2 regions of the Bacillus sp. 1A genome follow, and region 1 is predicted to be linked to the other one. Evidence: riboswitches for the same ligand, from Rfam matches in the RefSeq annotation. Region 1 holds a riboswitch; the other holds the start of a gene.
The links. A riboswitch is a leader RNA that binds a small molecule or an ion and turns the genes downstream of it on or off. The one in region 1 is predicted to bind cyclic di-AMP.
Positions count from the first base shown of each region.

Region 1 (4,990 bases):
CGTCTAACGTTTGTGGTACACCAAGTGCGACAAAGATTAGCGCTGCAACAAACGCAATAGGAAGAAATACTCTCGTTAAAGCTCTCGTAAAATCAATGAAAAAGTTACCGAGTTCCTTCCCAGCAAGCCCTCTTATAAACGCCATTACAAGTGCTAAAGTCGTTGCTGGTGCTGCAAACATTAAAAATGTAATTCCGATTAATTGTGATAAATAAGATAAACCATTTTCACCGCTATAATGCTGTAAGTTTGTATCAGCCATAAAACTAATTGCTGTATTAAAAGCAAGCGTAGGCTCCATCCCTTCAATATGCGCTGGATTTAATGGCAATACTCCTTGTAGTCTGAAAATGAAATATACGACAACAATCATAAATCCATTTAATAAAACTAATGACAATGCGTACTGTTTCCACGTTTGATTGTATTCTTTTACACCCGTAATTTTAAAAATAAGTTTTTCAAAAGGCCCGAATACTTTATCTAACTTTTTACTACCTTGAAAGGCTTTCTCTAAATAAATCCCCATTGGCTTTGCCACAAGAATAAACAACAGCATGGTAATAACAACTGCGACCCAAATCATAATGAATGATTCCCCCTAATTAAAACTTTTCTGGATTTAATAATGCATACACTAAGTACACAGTAATTGCTGCAACAATAACCGATAAGGCAACCGTCATGATTGCTTCCCTTCTTTCACAACTTTATCTGACCAACTTGCAAGACTTACCATCGATGCGACTAACACAACAAAAATCCCGATCATTACAACATCTAACATAGCTACCCCTCTTTTCTGTAAAAATTTACCATTAAATTATCAAAAAAAGAACACTAAGCTCTACTTAGTGTTCGAAATGAACAACACAAAGTAAACCTCCTCTCTAAACGCTTACGAGGTTAGCTGTCGGATTCGGGCCTAAAGAGTAGCCCTACTTTCAAAACTGAAAGATTCACCCCAAGTGACGATGCACAAAATTGGTTCCCCCGCTCCATTTCTGGAACTCAGCGATTTTAGGTTTTTTTGGAAATTTTATGAATGATTTATGAGAGTAAATATACTCCTCTATATTTAACTTGTAAAGAGTCAAATTACTTAAAATAAGAAAATATCCATCTATTTAAACGCTTACATTGAGTGTTATTAATATTATTTCATCTGTTTTCTCGTCTTTTCTTTCTTTTTCACAGAAATGATCTTTTAAATACGAAATAAAAAGAGCGAATGAGATGAAGTGCATAGCTTATTGCACTCAGCATTCGCTCTTTTTTTCACTATTTATTCTCCACGCAAAAACGCGCGCAAATTTCTCCCGCGAATATAAACTTGTGACAATTCTGCATGTAGCTGCTCATATTCGATAACATCTGTTTTTAAATATAAAGCGTCTTTCGATGGCAATATGATATAGGGCCTTGGAAAAATAGGATCAAGCACCACCAATTCTTGAACTCGCTCTACTGATACCGCCCAACGATTCGCTATATCTCCTAGTAACAACACCTTCATCTTCTTTTCACCCACCCTATTCAAAAAATAAAAAAGATATATTATCACAATTCGTAAACACGACAAATGCAGCTCCAATTGTTTCATAGAGCCTCGCTGGATATCGTTTATTCCTTGTAACAACAGTAATAGGTGCTTGAAAAGAAAAGCGAATGTGTTCTGTGAAGAAGCTAACGATTGGAAGCTCATCCCCTAGTAAAATTACCTTCTTAATACACTCACAAATACTAGTAAAATCTTGCTCCTTACTACAACTATACGTCCAATCAAATCCACAATTCCTCACTTCGGCCGCTATCTCTTCATTTGCTGTGAAAATAATTAACTCATGTTGATATGCTACTAAATCTATTAAACTATTTACCTTGCTTTCTTCCCCAACACAAATAAGTGTTAATTCCATGTACCTCATCCTCCTTAGCATAAAAGAACTCAAACATAGATTGATATTCCCCTATACTAATCAGATCGATGAAGTGATGTATCCATCATGGCACCGTCCTCTCTCAAGACGCTTACGAAGTTAGCTGTCGGATTCGGACTTTGAGAGTAGCCCTACTTTCAAAATTGAAAGATTCACCCCTAGTGACACTGCACAAATTGGTTCCTCCGCTCCATACAATTGGACTCAGCGTATTACAAAAAATGTATTCTGGCTGATATATTACTCCTGTAATTGGAAAAAGTAAACAGAAAAAAAGCCAGTTACAAAACTGACTTTCCACTTACTTATACACGCGTTTTATTCACTTTATATGCAAAATGATTCGTCGGTCCATGACCACTTCCAATATTCAATGGCTCTTCAATTGCTATACTAATAAATCGTTTTGCTTCTTGAACTGCCTCTTCAATCGAGCATCCTTTCGCAAGTCCTGCTGTAACCGCTGAAGCAAATGTACACCCGCTTCCATGCGTTTGCTTTGAAGGAATTCTTTCACTTTTAAATTCGATAAACTGCTCACCATTAAAGAGTAAATCAACTACTTCATTACCTTGATACTCTGCATGTCCGCCCTTCATAAGCACATATTTTGCACCCAATTCATGCAGTACTTTCGCAGCTTCCTTACTATCTTCAATATTATGAATCTCCATTCCAGTTAACACTTCTGCTTCAGGCACGTTCGGTGTTACAACAGTTGCTACTGGTAATAAATATTCTTTTAATGCTTGTACTGCTTCTTGTTGTAATAATGATGCACCACCCTTAGCAATCATAACAGGATCTAGTACAATATTATTCCAGCCAAATTTATTAATATGTTCTGCTACAATTTGAATAATTTCACTGCTAAATAACATTCCTAGTTTCACAGCATCTGGTGTTAAATCCGTACCAATTGAATTCAACTGTTCCGTAATACCTTCTAACGAAACTGGATATACCCCTTGAACGCCAAGCGTGTTTTGAGCAGTAATTGCCGTAATAGCCGTCATCCCATACACACCAAGCTCTTGGAATGTTTTTAAATCCGCTTGAATGCCGGCACCGCCGCCACTATCAGATCCTGCAATTGTTAAAGCTTTATTTACTTTCATCCCACTCATCCTTTTCTATCCAAAATAGCGATGATAAATTGTTTTTGCTTCGCTTATATCTTTCGTTCCATGTACGAGTACACGTCCATCTTTGAAAGCAACTAATCTCTTTTCTTCAACTGAAAATGATAATAAATATGGATTTACATTTAAATCATTTACGCGATCTTTCAGCAGCTCTTTGTATCGTTCAAAATCCATTTCTTCTTTATGAGGTGGCCTAATTTGAACTGTATTTCTTCCGCATAAAACTGCTGTTTTTGATGTGTTTTCTTTATTTAAATACGGATATAATGCATTCTCTCCGCACGAAGGACAATTGTGTTTACGAAGCTTTTGCACATTCATACATGAATATTCATTCTTCCATACATCAAACGATACAAGTCCATCTCGAAGTGACTCGTAATCTTCCACTAACAGTTTAAGAGTTTCCGTTACTTGATGAGAAACGACGAGAGATACAGCAGGTGATATAATACCCGCTGTATCACATGTCGCCCCGCCAAGCGGAATCGATTGTAATAGACAAGATAAACATGGCGTTTTACTAGGAAGAATTGTGTAAGAAAGGCCGTAACTCCCTACACATGCTCCGTAAATCCATGGAATAGAATGTTTTTGCGCTATATCATTCACAATAAAACGTGTTTCGAAATTATCAGTTGCATCAATCATTACATCTACGTTTGTAACAAGCTCTTCTAATTCCTCAGCTGTTACATCTTGAACGAGAGCCTCTACTCTTACTTCACGATTGATCTCTGCTAGACGTTTTTTTGCCGCTACAGCCTTCGGAAGATTATTTTCTACATCACTCTCTGCGTACAATTGTTGTCTTTGTAAATTACTCCAATCGACATAATCTCGGTCAACAATCGTTACTGTGCCAACACCTGCTCTTACAAACATCTCTGCATTTGCACTACCTAATGCACCTGCACCGATAATGAGTACATGCTTTTCTCTTATCTTTCGTTGCCCCTCTTCTCCAATTGGAGAAAATAATTCTTGGCGAGAATATCGATTATTCAACTACGCTCATTCCTTCTAAAGGACTGCTTGCTGTTGCACAACGTTTACGTGCAATACGCCCCGCTTCAAATCCTAATCGTCCTGCTTCAATACTTAATTTCATTGCTTGTGCCATTTTTATTGGATCTTTTGCTCCCGATACAGCCGTATTTAATAACACACCATCCGCTCCTAATTCCATCGCAAATGCCGCATCAGCCGGGCTACCGATACCAGCGTCAACGATAACTGGCACTGTCGCTTGTTCAATAATGAAACTTAAATTTAATGGATTTACAATACCAAGCCCTGAACCGATTGGTGATGCTCCTGGCATAATTGCATGCACACCTAGTTCTTGTAATTTACGTGCTAATACAACATCATCAGATGTATACGGAAGAACGATAAATCCTTCTTCTAGTAACATTTCAGATGCCTTTAACGTTTCTACTGGATCAGGTAATAACGTTCTATCATCACCAATAACTTCTACTTTGATCATATCGCAAAGCCCCGAAGCTTTTGCTAATTTTGCAATACGAACAGCTTCTTCAGCATTTTTTGCTCCAGCTGTATTCGGTAATAACTTATATTTTTTCACATCAAGTTTCTCTAATAAATTAGGCTGCTTTGCATCAAATATATCCATACGACGTACTGCGAACGTTAAAACCTCAGCCTCAGATACATCAATTGCCTTTTGCTGTACATCAAAATCAGGGAATTTCCCTGTTCCTAATAAAAGTCTAGAATGAAATGAAAATGGTCCAATGTTTAACATAATCAACCGCCTCCTACGAAAGTTACAATCTCAATTTGGTCTCCATCAAAAACAGATGTATCTGTATGATCATCTTTTTGTAAAATATCTTTATTACGCTCTACTACTACAATTCTGTTATCTAACTCTAAATG
Region 1 covers NZ_JBQYLZ010000001.1:5,817,967-5,822,956, forward strand. Annotated here, with positions in the region: gene kdpA (potassium-transporting ATPase subunit KdpA) at 1-586, opposite strand, end outside; gene kdpF (K(+)-transporting ATPase subunit F) at 606-686, opposite strand; gene ACUN0F_RS29810 (SipW-dependent-type signal peptide-containing protein) at 683-787, opposite strand; cyclic di-AMP (ydaO/yuaA leader) riboswitch at 882-1,027, opposite strand; gene ACUN0F_RS29815 (hypothetical protein) at 1,286-1,516, opposite strand; gene ACUN0F_RS29820 (hypothetical protein) at 1,533-1,919, opposite strand; cyclic di-AMP (ydaO/yuaA leader) riboswitch at 2,013-2,160, opposite strand; gene thiD (bifunctional hydroxymethylpyrimidine kinase/phosphomethylpyrimidine kinase) at 2,246-3,067, opposite strand; gene ACUN0F_RS29830 (thiazole biosynthesis adenylyltransferase ThiF) at 3,074-4,093, opposite strand; gene thiG (thiazole synthase) at 4,086-4,856, opposite strand; gene thiS (sulfur carrier protein ThiS) at 4,859-4,990, opposite strand, start outside.

Region 2 (4,990 bases), 1.0 Mb from region 1:
ATATTGATATATTTTTTAGACCCATATGCAATTATGCATAGTGTATACACAAAAAGGATAGCTTTACTTTCGTAAAGCTATCCTTAAAAAATCTTCTTACTTTTTCAAATGATATGGAACTGTCGTAATAACAACATTTCTTTTATAGAGTAAATACGCACGAATGAGTAAACTAGACTGATTATGAAGAATGTTATGCCAACCTTTTTTCGGAATGAACTGTGGTATAACTACAGTAACTCGGTAATTTGACTCACTCGCTTTATATTGTACTGTATCAATAAACTTTGTTAGTGGCTGAATAATACTTCTATAATGAGAATGTAAGGTAACAAGCCTTACTTCAGGTTGCCACTTCTTCCATTTCTCTTCAAATTTCTTTTCCTCTTCTCTGTCAAAAGCAACATATACAGCAATAACTTGATCTGCCGAAAGAGCCTTCGCATAGTTCAATGAATTTTCTACTACATGCGTCATACCAGCTACAGGAACAACAATTACATTTCCCTCAATTGGAACAAGTGGCTCACAAGTTTTTAAACTTAATTGATCACCCACTGCATCGTAATGCTTCTTAATTCTATGGAACAAGAAGATGATGGCAGGTAAGAAAATAAGGATTGACCAAACTTGTGCGAACTTAGTTAAAAAGAACATACTCATTACAATAAAACTAATGACTGCACCAATTAAATTGACCGTTAATCTCAAAGCCCATCCTTCAGGTTTTTCACGAAGCCATTTTAATACCATCCCCGTTTGAGAGAGTGTAAACGGAATAAATACACCTACTGCATATAACGGAATTAAATGTTCTGTTTGCCCTTGGAAAGCTACAATTAAAATAATCGAAGCAATTCCAAGTATAATAATACCGTTTGAGTAACCTAGGCGGTCTCCTCTAATCGTAAACATTCTCGGTATGAATTTGTCTTTTGCAAGGTTAACTGCTAATAGCGGGAATGCAGAATACCCTGTGTTAGCAGCAAGAATTAATATTAAAGCAGTTGTACCCTGTATAAAATAGTACATGAAATTACGCCCAAAAGTTTGTTCAGCAATTTGTGAAACAACTGTTACTTCTTTACTTGGAGTAATTCCGTAATAATAAGCTAAGAAAACAATTCCTGAAAATAAAACTGCAAGTAATGCACCCATTGCGAGCAATGTTTTCGCTGCATTGTTAGGTGCAGGATCCTTAAAGTTTGGAATTGCGTTAGATATTGCCTCAACACCCGTTAAAGCAGAGCTTCCTGAAGCAAATGCTCGTAACAGTAAAAACAAACTAATTCCTGCAACTGGTGTTCCAATCGGTGAATGTAATGTCGGTGAAACTTGACCAGTTATAATATTATAAATACCTACACCAATTAATATAAATAGTGCTAAAACGAATAAATAAACAGGATATGCTAAAACGGAAGCTGATTCCGTTACCCCTCTTAAATTTAAAATAGTAATCAATATAACAAATATAATCGCAATGATTACATTATGTGCATGTAAACTAGGGAAAGCTGATGTAAGCGCATCTGTACCTGCTGATACACTTACTGCAACAGTTAAAATATAATCGACTAATAAAGATCCTCCAGCTATTAGCCCTGGATTCATCCCTAAATTTTCTTTTGATACTACGTATGCGCCACCGCCGTGCGGATAAGCAAAAATAATTTGTCGATAAGATAAAATAAGGGCTGTCAATAATACTAATACCCCAACAGCGATAGGAATAGAATACCAATAAGCTACTGCTCCTAGGCCTGCTAGTGCGATTAATATTTGTTCTGGTCCGTATGCAACCGATGACAATGCGTCAGAAGATAAAATAGCTAACGCCTTCGTTTTATTAAGCTTTTGCTCTCCTAACTCAGTTGATTTTAACGGCCTTCCAATTAAAAACCTTTTGATTGATGAAACCACTGCTGTCCACTCTCCAATAATTTTGTACGAACTTTTCTGCTAGTTACAGCGGGTAAACGATTTCTTCAGAAAACAAAAAATGTCTACAAGCCATAACGAAATAGACTTGTAGACATTATTTTTTTTGTCGCACAAGCTCCACCTTCCTTCTCAATATAACGCTTACGAGGTTAGCTGTCGGATTCGGGCCTATGAGTAGCCCTACCTTTTTCAAGGATTCACCCCATTGGATTAAGTACTAATCCATAAGAACGGGTCCCCCGCACCATGCGGTTTCAGCGATTTAGAAAATTGAAACTGTGGATTATAATACTCCTTTATTTTCAAAATGTAAACAAAAATTTTGAAAAAGAAAAAATTTAAATGATTGCGCATAATCCGCTAGTAAATATACATAATGAATACTAAAAAATCAATAAAGGAGACTCATATGTCTAAAGAAAAGAAGCCTATTTTTTCCGATTCCTATTTAGATGCATTAGCAAATGAAATTAATCAATTATACGGTAAACGTGAACAGGAAATAAATTTGACAGATAGAACGAAAAGAAATAAATAATTTGTCATAAAAAAGAAAGCAATATACTTATATATTGCTTTCTTTTTTATTTTTTCATACATCCAATTGTATTGCTGATCTGTTAAAGGTCATTTCTTCATACACTTTCAAATTTTGATATACTACCCCTAATAATGGTGCTTCTATAGAAAATTGTTTCGCTACATCTAGTAAGTATCCTTGTAAGTGCTCGCCTTCAATGAACGAACCTTTTTCCATATCACGCTGCATCGATGACTTCATATCATACGAAATTTTATCAATTGTTTTCATATGTTCTTGGGCAATCCCATCCTTAACTGGAGCTTTCATAGATCTCATGATTTGCACACATTCTTCAAATAAGTTTTGGATAAAATCGTGTCCACCTTCGCTTTCGCGAATCGGTCCTATCGGTGCACGCATTAATGTCGTCACACCCGACATTACAGTAATAAATAAATATTTATGCCACATATCTTGCATAATATTTTCACTTAAAACAAAACTAGATTTCGTACCTGCAAATGCTTTAGCAATATGCTTTATTCTCTCTGAATCTTGAAGCTTCATTTCTCCAAAGACAAGTCTGTTGGCAACACTCGTTTGTACAATCTCTCCTTGATCGTTTAACGTCGTCTCGATAAAGCATAAACCGCCAATTACTTTTTCCACGCCGAATTCCTTTTGTAATAGTGATAAATGAGCGATACCATTTAACAATGGAATGATGACAGTATTTTCACCTACAAACGGCTTCAAATCTTGAATCGCCTCGTTTAAGTGATACGCTTTTGTTGAAAATAAAATAACGTCAAATGGAGAAGTTCGATCTTCTTTCGTTATTAATTTCGGTTGGAAGGAAAAATCCCCATTAACACTACGAATAACAAGTCCCTTTTCCTCTAATTGCTGTTTTCTTTTACTGCGGACAAGAAACGTAACATCTTCTCCTTTTTCGACTAATCGGCCTCCAAAAAAGCCTCCGACGCCACCAGCTCCTAATACTAAAATACGCATACAACATCCCCCTTTTCAAAATACAATTTTATAACGTGTAGTATACATAACATTATACATGTCCCCTACTAAATAAGCTGAATTTTCATTCTTAATCAAGGATAAAACAGTGGTTATTTTCAAATGAATTTGGGCATGTTGTTTTTATAGCATATATGGAAAGGAAACAATGTAAATGGAGGCAATACAAACAATCGAGGAAAAAGATGTAGCAACAGCTATATTTCAATTTATATTCCCGTTTTCTTTTAAAACTGGATATGAACAAAATATGTTCCCTTTCTTACAGAAAAATGATTTCCGCCCTTTTAGACTCGATCATCTTGAAAATGAAAATACATACTACGGAAAGTTTCAAGTTTCACATCAAAATATGGAAGCATACTATCTTTCATTTACAAATAAAATTCTATTTCCTCACTCAGAGCATCAAAAAGGATTACAACGCTATTCTAAAGACCTTAACTTAACTGGACATTTAACAACAAATCTTATTTCCATTCCCTTCAAGATTCATTCTATTGATGTAACACTTTGCCCTTATGAGCTTGGCTTCTTAACAATTCGGACAGAAATAGAAACCGCTTCAAACATGACATTATCAGAAGCAATCGAATTCGCCGCCCGCTTCCGTGTACTTGAAACTAAAAATGATACAAACGAGACTATTTGTATTGAATGTAACGGAAAACAATACTCACAAGTGGAAAAACTTATATTCGGTGATTTATTTCACGGTGTAACAGACTTCTTTGAGAAAAAGAGATTGCGGAGCTCTTACTTTCAAACCTTTCCTTTCTTTGAAGACCAAAGAATGTATGTACAAACGTTATTATCTATAAAAGAAGATATGGACCTGAATGAAGTGGATGTTTATCGTACTTCCAGCCTTTCCGGATTAACAGACGATGGTAAGCCGTATATTAGCGCAAATAATGTTCCTTATATTCAAGATTATTTAATAAAACATTCTTATCAAAGATGGGCTCCTAATCGCTACTTTGTTATGGAAGAACATATTTTTACATGTATAACAAATGAAGGTGAGCAAGCAATCGCTAAACTTGCTAGTCAAATGTACGGGGAATTTTATTACGCTTTATTATTAAACTTATTTCATAAAGTTGTTTTATTAAAGATGGCGAACGCTTATGCTGAACTAAACATTGAACAAGATACAAATGAAATAGAGCAATTAATTTATTCAATCAATTCATTTACAGCAAATTACTTTTCTTTAGAACTAGTATCCCAATCACAGAGTGAAGATATTTTCTTCCGCTTAAGAAATCTATTTAACATTGAAGTACTATACTCGAATGCAAAACAAAATCTTGACAGTTTGTTTAAATACCAAGAAAATGTCGCTTCTAAAAAAGATAGCCTTTTACTATTAATTTTAACGCTCTACTCTGTAGTAGGCCAAATGTTAGGGTTTACTATGATCGATCTTTTAAGAAACACCGATTCAAACAAAATATCGTCTCCACTTGAATTTTTCGCACTTTT
Region 2 covers NZ_JBQYLZ010000001.1:4,769,331-4,774,320, forward strand. Annotated here, with positions in the region: gene ACUN0F_RS24355 (APC family permease) at 97-1,923, opposite strand; cyclic di-AMP (ydaO/yuaA leader) riboswitch at 2,068-2,214, opposite strand; gene ACUN0F_RS24360 (hypothetical protein) at 2,354-2,482, shown strand; gene panE (2-dehydropantoate 2-reductase) at 2,537-3,481, opposite strand; gene ACUN0F_RS24370 (hypothetical protein) at 3,657-4,990, shown strand, end outside.
Region 2: it holds a riboswitch for cyclic di-AMP, as region 1 does, so the genes downstream of both, ACUN0F_RS24355 (APC family permease) here and ACUN0F_RS29820 (hypothetical protein) in region 1, are expected to answer to the same signal.